DNA from 3 places in the Ottowia sp. VDI28 genome. Region 1 is predicted to be linked to each of the others. Evidence: predicted binding sites of a transcription regulator. Region 1 holds the regulator's gene; each other region holds the start of a gene.
What was found. The regulator HrcA, encoded in region 1, represses chaperone genes, less so after heat shock. The targets are predictions, from matches to a motif close to TTAGCACTCNNNNNNNNNGAGTGCTAA.
Positions count from the first base shown of each region.

Region 2: rpoH (RNA polymerase sigma factor RpoH) is a predicted target of HrcA. The motif match lies at 2,993-3,019, and genes of this name have one in related genera.
Region 3: groES (co-chaperone GroES) is a predicted target of HrcA. The motif match lies at 2,588-2,614, and genes of this name have one in related genera.

Region 1 covers NZ_CP149820.1:2,468,639-2,474,015, reverse strand. The annotation lists gene WJU18_RS11850 (AMP-binding protein) at 1-982, opposite strand, end outside; tRNA gene WJU18_RS11845 (tRNA-Arg) at 1,189-1,265, opposite strand; tRNA gene WJU18_RS11840 (tRNA-Ile) at 1,447-1,523, opposite strand; gene WJU18_RS11835 (riboflavin synthase) at 1,685-2,317, shown strand; gene hrcA (heat-inducible transcriptional repressor HrcA) at 2,337-3,344, opposite strand; gene WJU18_RS11825 (NAD kinase) at 3,429-4,328, shown strand; partial or broken gene recN (DNA repair protein RecN) at 4,378-5,377, shown strand, end outside.
Region 2 covers NZ_CP149820.1:4,742,329-4,747,705, reverse strand. The annotation lists gene WJU18_RS22685 (COX15/CtaA family protein) at 1-353, shown strand, start outside; gene cyoE (heme o synthase) at 350-1,294, shown strand; gene WJU18_RS22675 (SCO family protein) at 1,343-1,954, shown strand; gene rpoH (RNA polymerase sigma factor RpoH) at 2,019-2,960, opposite strand; gene WJU18_RS22665 (CaiB/BaiF CoA transferase family protein) at 3,279-4,493, shown strand; gene WJU18_RS22660 (acryloyl-CoA reductase) at 4,537-5,377, shown strand, end outside.
Region 3 covers NZ_CP149820.1:5,299,092-5,304,468, forward strand. The annotation lists gene WJU18_RS25240 (Bug family tripartite tricarboxylate transporter substrate binding protein) at 1-388, opposite strand, end outside; gene WJU18_RS25245 (GntR family transcriptional regulator) at 513-1,310, opposite strand; gene WJU18_RS25250 (NADP-dependent oxidoreductase) at 1,406-2,383, opposite strand; gene groES (co-chaperone GroES) at 2,715-3,005, shown strand; gene groL (chaperonin GroEL) at 3,120-4,769, shown strand; gene WJU18_RS25265 (midcut-by-XrtH protein) at 4,970-5,377, shown strand, end outside.

The DNA of each region.
Region 1 (5,377 bases):
ATCCCGCCATGATGCCGGTGCGCAAGCTCGATAGATCGAATTCCTTGAAGCGCGGGTGGGCCAGCTCGGCGATGAACATGGTCGGCACACCATGCAGGCCGGTGCATTTTTCTGCCTGCACCGTCTCGAGCACCGTGAGGGGATCGAAACCGTCGTTGGGATAGACAATGGCCGAACCGTGCGTGAGGCAGGCCAGGTTGCCCAGCACCATACCGAAGCAATGGTAGAGCGGCACGGGAATGCACAGGCGGTCGTGCTCGGTCAGCTTCATACATTCGCCGATGAAGAAACCGTTGTTCAGGATGTTGCGGTGAGTCAGCGTGGCGCCCTTGGGGAAGCCGGTGGTACCGCTGGTGAACTGGATATTGATTGGTTCATTGGCATCGAGCGTGGCACCGATCCTGGCCACTTCCGGGTCTGCGGGATCGCCAGTTGCCATCAGGTCAGCGAAGCTCAGCATGCCGGGCTGCGGCGCTGTGCCGAGTTGTACCACTGTCTTGAGCGCAGGTGCCCGTACGGCATTGAGCTCGCCGGGCGTGGCGCTCGCCAGTTCAGGCGCGAGGTCGTTCACGATCGCGAGGTAATCACTGGTCTTGAAGGCCGTCATGGTGACCAGCATCTTGCAGCCGACCTTGTTGAGCGCATATTCCAACTCGGTCACGCGGTAGGCTGGATTGATGTTCACCAGCACGATGCCTACTTTGGCGGTGGCGATCTGCATCAGCAGCCACTCGCTGCTGTTGTGCGCCCAGATCCCGACCCGCTCGCCCTTGGCAAGACCGGCGCGGATCAGTGCGCTGGCCAGGCGATTGGCTTCGCGGTCGAGTTCGGCGTAGGTGAAGCGGACGCCCTGGTGACGCGACACCAGCGCCTCACGGGCTGGAAAGCGTGCCGCCATGGCTTCGAAGTGTCGGCCGATGGGCGCTTCGATCAGGGGGGTATGGGTGGTGCCGACGTCGTGGCTTTGCGTGAGACGATTCATGAGGGGCTCCGTGTAGGGCACTGGCTTGGTAGGTGCCTGAGCCAAACTGTACTGCAGCGTGGGTGTCTGCTAATTGAAGGAGCCGCGGTGGCCTGGATTGAGCACGTGCAGCGAGTCAAGCCTAAGTCCCTTGGCCAGCTCACCGAGCGATCTGATTCCACAAATGAAAAAGCCTTGCAAACTTTTGGTTTGCAAGGCTTCCCATATGGTGCGGCTGGCAGGATTCGAACCCACGACCCCTTGGTTCGTAGCCAAGTACTCTATCCAACTGAGCTACAGCCGCGAAGCCATGAAGTATAGCACGCATTTTTTACCGGATTACGCAGCCAAGAAAATTTCTTGAAAAATTCACTTGGCCTATCCTGGCCTACCGATGGTGCTGCGATCAAACTGCACTCGTCACTTACATGAGCGGGTGAGGCCAATCACAGCTGTCGTGCGGCAGCTTGCTACTTCAAGGCGGATGGTAGGGCGTGCAGGGCTCGAACCTGCGACCAAGGGATTATGAGTCCCCTGCTCTAACCAACTGAGCTAACGCCCCGCCGAACCAAGCATTCTATCGGGTGGCAAGACATGCTTTGCCTTTCGTCAGCAAAAAGCTTGCTGAACAGGTGAATCCCCCGGTGGGGTTGATGCGTCACAATGCAGATCTATCAAGCCTCGCAGTATGTGTTTTTGAGGCTTTTCCAATGGGACGCTTTTATGTTCACAGGCATCATCACCGCTGTCGGCCGCATCGCTGAAATAAGCGATCTGGGGGCGAGCAGCGAGCACGGGAAGCAATTGCTCATCGAGGCGCCGGCAGGTTATCTGGATGACGTGGGGCTGGGCGACAGCATTGCCATCAATGGCGCTTGTATGACCGCTGTCACCATCGATGCGCCGGCCGGGCGTTTTGCCATCGACATTTCCGCTGAATCTCTGGCGCGCACCAGCGGGCTCGATCGCTCGGGGCCTGTCAATCTGGAAAAGGCTTTGCGCGCGAACGACAGGCTGGGCGGGCATATCGTGTCGGGCCATGTGGATGGCGTTGGCACGGTGCTCAGGTTCGAGCCGGTAGGCGAGAGCTGGCTGCTGCGCATTCTGGTTCCTGCCGCGCTGGCTCGGTATCTTGCCTACAAGGGCTCCATTACCGTCAATGGTGTCAGCCTGACGGTCAATGAGGTGGAAGATGCAGAGCAAGGTTGCGCAATCAGCATCAACCTCATTCCTCACACGGTGCAGAACACGGCGCTGCACGCGCTGGCGCAGGGGACTCAGGTCAACCTGGAGATCGACATGATCGCGCGCTACGTGGAGAGAATGCTGTCGGTGGATCCGGCGATTAGCAAGTAAGCGCCATTCGCCCTGCGTCCTACCGCCCGCTCTGGCTCAGCGCATTGCTGACCAGGCGGGACGTGATGTCCACGATCTGGATCATGCGGTCGTAGGGCATGCGCGTGGGGCCGATGACGCCCAGCGTGCCGACGACCTGGCCGTCGACCTCGTAGGGGGCACTCACCACCGAGAGATCCTCTACCGGCACGGTCTGGCTTTCGCCGCCGATGAAGATGCGCACACCCTCGGCCTGGCTGGAAATATCGAGCAAGCGCATCAACTGCGTCTTCTGCTCGAACAGATCGAATGCCCGGCGCAGCTGGTTCATGTCGCTGGAAAAATCGCTCACGGCCAGCAGATTGCGCTCACCAGAGATAATGACCTCGTCCTGCGCTTCTGTCAGGGCCTCCGAGCCCGCCTGCACGGCCGCTTGCATCAACCCGGCGATTTCACCCCTGAGCTTGTCCACTTCCTGGCGCAGGCGCGCGCGCACCTGCTCGATGGCCATGCCGGAGAAATGCGCGTTGAGGTAATTGGATGCCTCTATGAGCTCCGAAGAAGTGAAGTCCGTCTCGGTGAACAGCACCCGGTTTTGCACATCGCCATCCGGCGCCACGATGATCAGCAGAAGCCTTCGCTCCGATAGCCTCAGGAATTCGATATGCCGGAACACCGAGGTTCGCCGCGGCGCCATGACCACCCCGACGAACTGCGACAGGTTGGAGAGCAGGTGCGCCGCGCTGGCGATGACTTTCTGCGGCTGGTCAGCCGGCAGGGACGGCGCGGCCAGCTCTTCCCGCTGCGCCGTCAGCATGGTGTCCACGAACAGGCGGTAGCCTCGTGCAGTGGGCACCCGCCCTGCAGACGTGTGCGGGCTGGCGATAAGGCCCAGATCCTCCAGATCCGCCATCACGTTGCGTATGGTGGCGGGAGACAGCTCCAGCCCGGGCGCGCGCGAAAGCGTGCGCGAGCCAATCGGCTGGCCGTCGGCGATGTAGCGCTCGATCAGCATCTTGAGCAGCAGGCGCGAACGATCATCAAGCATCAATATTTTCTCAAATCACACTGAAAAACGCGAAAGCCACGACCCTCCGCTTTCAGGTTCAAATCATTATGATGTAATTTGCCGATGCAGCCTTCTTTTCACCGCGTCGCCCTCGTTGGCAAATACCAGGAATCAGTCTCGGGCGCCATCGACGAATCGGCGCGCGAACTCATTGCCGACCTTGGCGGTTTCCTGAGCGGTTTGAACTGCGAGGTAGTGCTGGAAAAGCAGACCGCCCAGAATACCGGCCTGGCGGAATTCCGCTCGCTGGAGGTTCCCGAGATCGGCGATGAATGCGATCTGTGCGTGGTGGTCGGCGGCGACGGCACCATGCTGGGCGTGGGGCGCCAGTTGGCCCGCTACGGCACGCCGCTGATTGGCATCAACCAAGGGCGCCTGGGCTTCATCACCGATATTTCCCTCGATCAGTACCGTGAAGTGCTCCCCCGCATGCTGGCCGGCGAGTATGAGGAAGACCACCGCAGCCTTATGCTGGGCAAGGTCATACGCGAAGGCCGCTGCGTGTTCGAGGCCCACGCCATGAACGACGTGGTGGTCAACCGGGGCTCCGCCTCGGGCATGGTCGAGCTGCGGGTGGAGGTGGATGGCAATTTCATCGCCAACCATCGTGCCGACGGCATCATCGTGGCCACGCCGACCGGCTCCACCGCCTATGCACTTTCCGCGGGCGGCCCGCTGCTGCACCCCCTGGTGCCAGGATGGGCATTGGTGCCGATCGCCCCCCATACCTTGTCCAACAGGCCTATCGTGTTGGCTGATCCTGTAGAAATAGCCATTGAGGTGGTCGCCGGCCGGGACGCCAGTGCCAGTTTCGACATGCAATCCATTACCTCGCTGCACCATGGCGACCGCATCCTGGTGCGCCGCTCCGAGTTCCGCGTGCGCTTTCTGCACCCCAAGGGCTGGAGCTACTTCGATACCTTGCGCGAAAAACTGCATTGGAACGAGGGAGGCGGCGCATGATGCACGCTGCCACCCTGCCCTCCTTCACCGCCCGCTGCATGGAGCCGTCATGGCGCTAAGAAGCCTCAGCCTGCGCGATTTCGTGATCGTGCCCAAGCTTGAACTGGACCTGGAAAGCGGCTTCACCGCGCTCACGGGCGAAACGGGCGCGGGCAAATCCATCCTGATCGACGCGCTGCAACTGGTGCTGGGCGCCCGTGCCGATACCCTGTGGATCCGCGAAGGCCAGCCACGCTGCGAGATTGGCGCGGAGTTCGACTGCCCTCCCGGCGCCGGCCCCTGGCTTGAGGAAAACGGCTTTGACAACGGCGCGGAAACCCTTTTGCTGCGCCGCGTGATCGATACCGGCGGCAAGAGCCGCGCCTGGGTCAACGGCTCACCCGCCACCGTGGCGCAACTGCGCGAGCTGGGCGAGCAATTGGTGGACATCCACGGCCAGCACGCCTGGCAGAGCCTGACACGCCCTGCCGCCGTACGCGCACTGCTCGACGCCTATGCCGGCGTGGACGCCACAGCCCTCACTGCAGCTTGGCAGGCCTGGCGCAGCGCGGAGACCACGCTGGCCGATGCTCGCGCCGCGCAACAGACCTTGGCGCAGGAACGCGAGCGCCTGCTCTGGCAGTTGGGTGATCTGGACAAACTGGCTCCCGCCGAACAGGAATGGGACGAACTCAACCGGCAGCACAGCCGCCTTTCGCATGCCCAGGCCTTGATCGATGCCGCGCAGGCTGCCAGCGAGGCGCTGGAGGCCGACGAAGGCGGCGAGGGCGGCGGACTGGCCCTGCTTGCCCAGGCCCAGCAAGCGCTCGATGAGCTGAGGAGCATCGAACCGGAATTTCAATCCGTCTCCGAAGTGCTGGAGGCCTGCCTCGCACAAGCGCGCGACGCGGTTCACAGCCTGCACGCCTACCTGCGCAGGGCCGATCCGGATCCCGCTCAGTTGGCCGCGCTGGATGAGCGCATGAGCCAATGGCTTTCGCTGGCGCGCCGTTACCGCCGCCCCCCGAGGAGCTACCTGCGTTGCTGGCTGGCTGGCGCGCCGATCTGCA
Region 2 (5,377 bases), 2.3 Mb from region 1:
TGCGCGACGGCAGTGGCCTGGATTTCTCGGCGCTCACAGCCATTCACTATACGCACCGCTTGTTCGCCTACACGGTGTTCATCGTGCTGGGCATGCTGGTATGGCGCCTGCACCGGGCGGGCCGTCTGGCGGCTCAGAGGCGCTGGATAGGTTTGCTCGCGGCATTGCAACTGCTCACAGGCCTTTCGAACGTCGTGCTGGATTGGCCGCTGGTTGCCGCATTGGCGCATACAGGCGGTGCTGCCGCACTATTGGCCGTATTGGCCTGGGCCTTGTGCGCCAGCCGCCGCATGGCCGCAAATGATGCATTGCAACCAGCCGGACAAGGCGTGCTGCAAAAGGTTACCCCATGAATACGCGAGCTCCTGCTCCTTCACCCATCAACAGCACAGCGCCTGCCGCTCCTGGCGCTTCGGTGTCTTCCATGCCGGTGTGGCGCCAGTTCTATGTACTGACCAAGCCGCGCGTGGTTCAGTTGATTGTGTTCTGCGCCTTGATCGGCATGGTGATGGCCGTGCCCGGCTTGCCCAGCGGCCCGGAGCTGGCCAGGATGGCCGTGGCCTGCATCGGTATCTGGTTGGTTGCCGGTGCCGCAGCCGCCTTCAACTGCCTGATCGAGAAAAGCATCGATGCCCAAATGAAGCGAACCGCGTGGCGGCCGACCGCGCGCGGAGAACTTTCTGATAAACAGGCCCTCAGCTTTTCGGCAGCGCTATGCGCCGTGGGTTCGGCCATTCTGTACGTCTGGATCAACCCTCTCACCATGTGGCTGACTTTCGCCACTTTTGTGGGCTATGCGGTGATCTACACGGTAATCCTGAAACCCCTGACGCCGCAGAACATCGTCATCGGTGGCGCCTCAGGCGCCATGCCCCCCGTGCTGGGCTGGGCGGCCATGACAGACCAGGTCGGCCCTGAGGCGCTGATCATGTTCCTGATCATCTTCCTCTGGACGCCGCCTCACTTCTGGGCGTTGGCGCTCTACCGCGTCGAAGACTACCGCAAGAGCGGTCTGCCGATGCTGCCGGTGACCCACGGTAACGAGTTCACGCGGCTGCAGGTGTTGCTCTACACCTTCATCCTGCTGGCTGCCTGCCTGCTGCCTTTCATCTACGGTATGAGCGGCTGGTTGTATCTGGCGGCGGCATTGGTGTTGAACGCCGGTTTCATCTGGCATGCCTTCAAACTGTGGCGTGCATACTCCGATGCGCTGGCGCGCAAGACCTTCCGTTTTTCGCTGATCCATCTGGCGCTGCTGTTTGCGGCGCTCCTGGTGGACCACTACTTCATCTGATTTCTTAACCTGGTGCCTATAGGCCACCAAGTCAAATCGAGGATTTTCATGCAACGCCGTCTAACCTTGAAAAGCATGGCCGCCGCGGGCCTGCTGTTGCCCGTCGCAGGTTTCCTGGGCGCGTGCTCGGACGCCAAGATTCAATTTCATGGCGTGGATCTCACGGGTGCCGACTACGCCAAGGATTTCCAATTGACCGATTTCAACGGTCAGCCTCGCACCATGGCCGATTACAAAGGCAAGGTCGTCGTGCTCTTCTTCGGCTACACCCAATGCCCGGATGTTTGCCCCACTACCATGGCCGAATTGGCCGAGGCCAAGAAGCTGCTCGGGGCCGATGGCGACAAGTTGCAGGGGATTTTCATCAGCGTCGATCCAGAGCGCGACACCCCTGAAGTGCTCAAGGCCTACATGGGCAGCTTCGATCCCAGCTTTGTCGCTCTGTATGCCGCTTCCCCAGAGAAGCTGGCAGAAACCGCCAAGGCGTTCAAGATCTATTTCAAGCGGGTAGACGGCAAGACTCCCACCAGCTACACCATGGATCACACAGCTGCCAGCTATGTCTACGACCAGAAAGGCCAGTTGCGCTTGTACGCCCGCTATGGCAGCGGCGCCCAAGCATTGGCGGACGACGTGAAGCTGCTGCTCAAGGGCGCCTGATCGGGCAAGAAAAAACCGCCCACTGCCTCAGGCAGTGGACGGCTTTTCTTCGGACCTTCAAGGCTCAGGCGTATTCCGCCAGAGCTGCCTTCATCTTCTTCATGGCTGCCACCTCGATCTGGCGGATACGCTCGGCGCTCACGCCGTATTCGTCGGCTAGCTCGTGCAGCGTCATACCGCCCGAACCATCGTCGCGTACGTTCAGCCAGCGCTCGGTCACAATGCGGCGGCTGCGCTCATCCAGGCCTTTCAGGGCGGTCGCGATCCCTTCCGTGGCCAGGACGTCCCGCTGGGCCGATTCGATCATGGCCGTGGGTTCGTGGTTGGCATCCGATAGGTACGCGATGGGGCCGAAAGCCTGCTCACCGTCGTCGCTGGGTGACGGGTCGAGCAGCACATCGCCGCCAGACAGGCGCGTTTCCATTTCGCGCACCTCGTCGGGCTTCACGTTCAGCCCGCGAGCCACCACGTCGATCTGGGCGTCGGACAGGCTGTCACGGTAAGTGATCTCCTGTTCAGCGTCCTCGGCCTTGAAGCCTTGCTTCATGGACCGCAGATTGAAAAACAGCTTGCGCTGTGCTTTGGTGGTTGCCACCTTCACAAGGCGCCAGTTTTTCAGAATGTACTCATGGATCTCGGCTTTGATCCAATGCAGTGCGTAGCTCACCAGGCGCACGCCCTGGTCAGGGTCGAAGCGCTTGACGGCTTTCATCAGGCCCACGTTGCCCTCCTGAATCAGGTCGGCATGGGGCAGGCCATAGCCCAGGTACTGGCGAGAGGTGGAAACGACCAGCCGCAAGTGCGACAGCACCAGCTTTCCGGCTGCTTCCAGATTCCCTGTCTCGCGCAGTTCACGGGCATAGCGCTGCTCCTCCTCATGCGTCAGCATCGGCAGCCGGTTGGTGGCCGTGATGTAGGCATCGAGGTTGCCCAGGGACGGGACGACGGCCCATGGATTGGCCAGCGCCACCGCACTGGGGGCAGAGGCAGAAACCGCTGTGCTCATCTTGGAATGTCCTTTAGTCATAGTCAGGTATTTTAGCACTCTGTTGGAGTGAGTGCTAAGTCAAAAAGTTCACTGGACAGGGTTCACTGTACGCCTGAATTTTTGTCCCTTTGCGTCGAGAGGGCTGTAGGAGGAGGGCGGATTCCGCTTGCAGCATGTGCTGGCCGGCAACGTGGACCGTGCTCGGACGAAAGGCGTACAGGCCGGCAGGCGGGACTACCAACAATTGGAAGTGGCCGTCTCAAATTATCGAATTTCCATTTTTTTTGTGCGATGTTTTAATTTCCATAGGCAGTGGAAAAAAGGCATGCGATGGAAATGAGTCATTTGGAAGATTTTGGTGCTTTGCATGGTTTGAAAGTCTTGGAAATCGGATCGACAGCATCAGGCCCTTTCTGTGGGCGGCTGATGGGTGATTTCGGTGCCGAAGTTATAAAAATTGAATCACCTGGTGGTGATCCCATTCGTGGTCTGGGGCATCATGCTGAAGGAAAATCTTTATATGCGGCCAGCATTCTGAGAAACAAACTCAATGTTTCCATTGATTTGAAAAGGAGTGAAGGTCAGGAATTGATTCGCCGAATGATTTCTGATGTCGATATTCTGATTGAAAATTTCAGGCCAGGAACCATGGAAAAATGGAATCTTGGCTTTGAGGAGCTCTCCAGATTGAACCCCAGGTTGATCATGGTTCGAATCAGTGGATATGGACAGACTGGGAATTATCGGAATAGGCCGGGGTACGGGGTGATTGGCGAGGCCATGAGCGGCCTGCGTGATTTGATTGGTGAACCGGACCGGCCGCCTTCGCGTGTGGCAATGCCGTTGACCGATTACGTGTCGGCTCTCTATGGCGTGATCGGCGCGCTGATGGCCTTGAGAGCACGGGCCGTCAACGGCAAGGGACAGGTGATCGACGTCAGTTTGATTGAGTCTGCTTTCAGCTTCATGGAGTCGTTTGTGCCTGCCTATGCCCAGAAGGGCATCGAGGAGACCCGGTCAGGGGCGCGTTTGCCCAACAGCGCACCCAACACGATTTTCAGATGCAAGGATGGTGAATACATCCATATCGCAGCGTTGGCGGATGGAATTTTCAGGCGTTTGGCGTTGGCCATGGATCAACCTGAAATTGCCGAGAATGCGAAATACAAAACTCAGCAAGCCAGAAACAGCCATGAATCCGAGCTGGAAGGGCTCATCCAGGAATGGGTTGGGAGAAAAGATTCGGCCACGATACAGCAAATGCTGGACCGGCACGACGTTCCCGCCGCAAAAATCTACAAGATGAAGGATATCTTTAATGATGATTACTTCAAGTCGAGGGATATGTTGATTGACGTCCCGGACGGCGACCTGGGGTCTGTCACTTTGGCAGGTATCACGCCGAAGCTTAGTGGAACACCTGGATCCATACGATGGGCCGGAAGAAAAACTGGGGAAGATACTGAAAGTTTTTTGAAAAAACACATGAATCTCTCGGATGAAAAGGTGAGTGAACTTATTCAATCCGGGGTGGTTTTTGTGAATGATTGATTCAAATCCATCCTGTGATGTGATTTTTCTGAGAAAGAGGAAGATGGAAAACTTCAAGGCGTTTCGAGTCCACACGATCGACGGACAGCCCGTATGCAAGTTCGAGCAGCTTGCCCTGAATGAAATTGATGACGGGCCGGTACTCATCAGGGTGGCCTACTCTGCCATCACCTACAAGGACGCCATGGCCGCCCGCGGCGTGGGCCGCAACGTGCGGACGGATCGGCCTTGCGTCACAGGCGTGGATCTCTCCGGTACGGTGGTCCGCTCCTCCGATGAGCGATTCAAGCCGGGAGACCGGGTTGCGGTCACCAATTACCAGCTGGGAACCATGCACGATGGGGCCTACGCCGATTACGCCCGGGTGCCGGCCGAATGGGTGGTTCCGTTGCCCGAATCGCTGTCGTTGTTCGAAGCCATGGTGCTGGGAACCTCCGGCCTGACAGCGGCACTGGCCATTGACCGGTTGCAGAAGGCGGGTGTCGAACCCGGAGGTGGTCCCATCGCGATCTCCGGCGCGACGGGGGGCGTTGGCAGCCTGGCCATCAATATGCTGGCCAATCTCGGCTATGAGGTGGTCGCCATATCGGGCAAGCCTGCGCAGAGCGAATACCTCAGGAAGATTGGCGCCAGCAAGATCATCCTGCGGGAAGATTTCATGAGGGATCCAGCCCCCATGGTCAGCGGGGCTTATCTGGCGGCCGCGATGGATAACGTGGGCGGCCAATTCCTGGATCGGCTGTGCGCCAACGTCAAACCCCATGGCAAGGTGGCCATCGCCGGAATGGTGCATGTGGACACCAAGATGACCGTGCTCCCCTTTGTCTTGCGCTCGGTTGACATTCTCGGGATCAACGTATCGCGCCAACTACAGATGCCTGAGC
Region 3 (5,377 bases), 2.8 Mb from region 1:
CCACGAGCACGGAATCATTGGTCGTCACAAGACCTATGGAGGTGAAGTCCTTGAGCGGGTTGAAGCGCGGTTTCTCCACCATCTGGATGTTGATCGTCATCGCGCCACCCGTGGCAAGGACCAGGGTGTAGCCATCAGGCGCCGACCTCGCGACCATCTCATGCCCGATCATCCCGGAAGCACCAGGCTTGTTGTCGACCACCACAGGTTGACCAAGCTGTTTGGACAACCCTTGCGCCACCACACGGCCAATGATGTCGGTAATTCCCCCTGGGGCATAAGACACCACCAGCCGAATCGGCTTGTTTGGATAAGCCTGCGCATGAGCCCATGAGAAGGGCAGCAGCCCCGCACACACCAAGACCATCCATTTCAACCATCCGCGCATGAAGCATCTCCTGATTGCTGTTTTCACCCAGTAGCGGGGTACTGAACGGTACTTGATATCCTCTTATCCTGTCAATAGGCTTTTATAGACAAACAGGCGCCGACTCGCCCGTTATCCAACGTGATCACATACCTTCGAGGTACTCGTCGAGCTTGCGCTCCATGCTGTAGAGATCGCCCAGATAGGTCGAGTTGCCCAGATAGACCACACGGCCATCCTCATCGCAGAACACACGCTCCACACGCGCCACCGGTGAAGCCATATTGCAGCCCAAGGCCTCCGCCTCGGCGAAGTCCGCGGCCGCCACGCGCACACGCTCGCGCGCCAGCGTCACTTTGCTGGCGGAGTACTTCACGACCAGCCTGACGAGCTTGAAGAGACTCTCGGCCTCTTTCGGAAAGCGTTTGTAGATATCGGCAGGGATGTAGACGCCCGAGCACGCATAGGGCTTCTCGCCCGTGCAATCCACCTTGCGCAGGTACATATACGGCCCCACCGACTGACCCACATCCCAACGAGTGGACGGCAGCTCCGCCACACGCTGGCGGGAAATCACGCGGATGGTGTAGTCCGGCGCCTGCGCATCCACTGCCGCCAGCGAAGCGAAGAGCGGTGACTCTTCGATCTGCTGAGGCACGTACGTCACAAAGGTACGGCGGCCTCGCTGGCTGGAAACCATGCCCTCTGCCGCCAGGATCTGCAATGCCTGGCGCACGGTGATGCGCCCCAAGCCGTACTGCGCGCAGAGCTCCTCGATGCTGGGAATATCGGAGTCTGGCGCCCACTCCCCGTCAATGATCCGGCTGCGCAGCACGCTGGCCAGTTGGGCGTAGAGCGTAGTGGCTCCGACGACGAACTTCGGCGTGGAACGCGAGCGCGCCGGCGCGGCGGCGGTAGAAGCAGTAGCAGCTGTTCGGGGCATGCGGCGAAGTCCTTGCGAAGAATGATCCTGATGGTTGCGATTGTCCACGGCCTTTATCTTTATTCTTCGCCGCGGCCTCTAGTCTTTAGAACCTGTCACAACTTCACCAACGTTTTGCCGAGGTGGCCTCCTTGCAGCATGGCCACGAAGCCCGCTACCGCGCTGCCGATCCCGTCATAGACATGCTCCCGTCCAGGATGGATCCGGCCTTCGCGGATCCACTGCCCCATCTCCCGCAGGAACTCCGGACGGCGGTCCAAGTGGTCGGAAAGAATGAATCCATGCAGATGCAAGCGTTTCGCGAGGATCGGGAACCAGCCGGGACCGGCCTCGGGCGCATCGTTGTACTCAGAGATGAGTCCGCACAATACGACGCGCCCATCCCGCAGCATGAGGGGCCATACGGCGTCGCGCACCTTGCCTCCCACGTTTTCGAAATACACATTGACGCCCTGCGGACAGGCTTGGCGCAACAGCGCCTCGAACTCTGGGGCGCGATAGTCCACGCAGGCATCAAATCCCAGCTCCTGAACCACGTAGGCGCATTTTTCGGCGCCCCCCGCGACCCCCACCACCCTGCAGCCCAGCAGCTTGGCCATTTGCCCCGCCACGGAGCCCACCGCGCCGCTGGCCGCGCTGACTACCACCGTTTCACCTGGCCGAGGCAGGCCAAACTCGCGCAAACCTACGTAAGCGGTCATGCCGGAAGTGCCTAAAGCACCAAGCCACACCGTGGAATGCGCCAGATCCGCATCTGCCCGCACGAGCGAATCGCCGGGGTGTGCCGAGTACTCTTGCCACCCGCCCGCCATGGCCACGGCCTGATCACCTACGCGCCACTTCGGATCGTTGCTGCGAACCACGTACCCCACCGCCTGGCATGGCATGACGTCCCCGATCGGCAGCGGGGGCGCGTATGAAGCCACCTCTGACATGCGCAAGCGCGCGGCTGGCGCAAGGCCCAGGAATACATGGCGCAAGAGCACCTCTCCCGGGGCTAAAGAAGGCAGCGCCGCCTGCTCAAGGCGGAAATTCTCGGCCCGGGGCAATCCGTGCGGACGTGAGGTAAGCACCCATCTTTGCTGGAAATCAGGCAACGCAGGTGATGCGAGTGACCCGGAGAGTTCCGAAGAGATCGTATATATCATATAAAGCCTATTGACCCACCTATAGGATTAGTTGTCAAGCCATTCTATCCCGGGTAGAGCAACGGCCGTCACATTCCAACCGTATCGTGGCGTCAAGCTGTCTTGAAATCATCAAAAATACCCTTATGATTAGCACTCGTTGGAGATGAGTGCCAACAACACACTCTCCTTCGCCTTTCAGGCCAACGTTCGGCGAGTTTTAGCCGGGTGAATGGCTTTTTCAGCTTCGTTTCAGACCAACCTATCAGGAGAACCCATGAAACTGCGCCCTCTCGCCGATCGCGTGATCGTCAAGCGCCTCGAGAACGAAACCAAGACTGCCTCCGGCATCGTGATTCCCGACAACGCGGCCGAGAAGCCTGATCAAGGCGAAGTGCTGGCCGTGGGCCCGGGCAAGAAGAACGACAAGGGTGACCTGTCGGCCATGAACGTGAAAGTGGGCGACCGCGTTCTGTTCGGCAAATACAGCGGCCAGACCGTCAAGGTCGATGGCGACGAACTGCTGGTGATGAAAGAAGACGACCTCTTCGCCGTCGTCGAGAAGTAATTCTTTTGGGTTGACCGCTCGGCATTTGAGGCTGACCGCGGCACCTATCCCCTCTTTTTCAGTTGAGCTGGTGCGCTGAACGCCCAGGGCTCAACACCAACGGAGAATTTTGAAATGGCAGCAAAAGACGTAGTTTTCGGCTCTGACGCCCGCGCCCGCATGGTTGAAGGCGTGAACATCCTGGCCAACGCGGTCAAGACCACCCTGGGCCCCAAAGGCCGCAACGTGGTGCTGGAGCGCTCGTTCGGCGCCCCCACCGTGACCAAGGACGGCGTGTCCGTGGCCAAGGAAATCGAACTGAAGGACAAGCTTCAGAACATGGGCGCGCAAATGGTCAAGGAAGTGGCTTCCAAGACCAGCGACAACGCTGGTGACGGCACCACCACCGCGACCGTGCTGGCCCAGGCCATCGTGCGCGAAGGCATGAAGTACGTGGCCGCCGGCATGAACCCGATGGACCTCAAGCGCGGCATCGACAAGGCCGTCGCCGGCCTGGTCGAGCAGCTCAAGAAAGCCAGCAAGGCCACCACCACCAGCAAGGAAATCGCTCAGGTGGGCTCCATCTCCGCCAACTCCGACGAATCCATCGGCAAGATCATCGCCGACGCGATGGACAAAGTGGGCAAGGAAGGCGTGATCACCGTTGAAGACGGCAAGAGCCTGGACAACGAGCTGGACGTCGTGGAAGGCATGCAGTTCGACCGCGGCTACCTGTCCCCCTACTTCATCAACAACCCTGAGAAGCAGGCCGCGATCCTGGACAACCCCTATGTGCTGCTGTTCGACAAGAAGATCAGCAACATCCGCGAACTGCTGCCCACGCTGGAAGCCGTTGCCAAGGCTGGCCGTCCGCTGCTGATCATCGCTGAAGAAGTCGAAGGCGAAGCCCTGGCGACCCTGGTGGTGAACACCATCCGCGGTATCCTGAAAGTGGTGGCTGTGAAGGCACCTGGCTTCGGCGACCGCCGCAAAGCCATGCTGGAAGACATCGCCATCCTGACCGGCGGCAAAGTGATCGCCGAGGAAGTGGGCCTGTCGCTCGAGAAAGTCACGCTGGCCGACCTGGGCCAAGCCAAGACGATCGAAGTGGGCAAGGAAAACACCACCATCATCGACGGCGCTGGCAAGGCTGCCGACATCGAAGCGCGCGTCAAGCAGATCCGCGTTCAGATCGAGGAAGCCACTTCTGACTACGACCGCGAGAAGCTGCAAGAGCGCGTGGCCAAGCTGGCTGGCGGCGTGGCCGTCATCAAGGTCGGTGCAGCCACCGAAGTCGAGATGAAAGAGAAGAAAGCCCGCGTGGAAGACGCCCTGCACGCTACCCGCGCTGCTGTGGAAGAAGGCATCGTGGCTGGTGGTGGCGTGGCCCTGCTGCGCGCCAAGCAATCTGCTGGCGAAATCAAAGGCATCAATGCCGACCAAGACGCCGGCATCAAGCTGGTGCTGAAGGCCATCGAAGCTCCCCTGCGCGAAATCGTCTACAACGCCGGCGAAGAGTCCAGCGTGGTGGTGAACAAAGTGCTGGAAGGCAAAGGCAACTTCGGCTACAACGCCGCCAACGGCGAGTACGGCGACATGATCGAAATGGGTATCCTGGATCCCACGAAGGTCACCCGCACCGCTCTGCAGAACGCTGCCTCCGTGGCTGGCCTGATGCTGACGACCGAAGCCATGGTGGCTGAAGCTCCGAAGGACGATGCGCCTGCCGGCGGCGGCATGCCTGGCGGCATGGGTGGCATGGGCGGCATGGACGGGATGATGTAAGCCCACGTCCCTGCAAATACCTAGGGAGCCGCTCCATGCGGCTCCCGGATTGCTAAAAAACCCTCCCTTGAACCGGAGGGTTTTTTATTTTTAAACTATATTAATTATATTCAAATTAAATTTAATTAATAAATTCAAATAGGCGCCATAAAATTCCATGACATAAAAATTTCACCTGAACCAACGCAAAGGAGGCGCATTTGATTATCAATAGCCGAGGGATTTCAAGGAATACAAGCCATGAGGGCGGTAGCCAAGAACTAAAGAGCGGTGCGAATCGCCGGCCATACTTCAGTAAACCTCTCCTGAGCGCACTGGCCGCCATCGGTTTGGCAGGGTTTTCAATGTCGGCACATGCTCAAAGCTGCGGTATCTCTGTCGGCTATCAAGCAGCCGTAAGCAACAATATCTCGTCAGTTCCCAGTTTGGGGACATTAGGTTTGGCTGCACTTGCCGCAGCATTGGGTATATTGGCTTGGCGGAAACGACACACGCTGGACCGGGAGGGAGGTATCCGGAAATGGATGCCGGCAGTTTTGCTGACCTTGGCGGGCATATTGGGTATGCAAGGAGGAAACGGATTTATTCAATCAGTCCGTGCCGCAGGC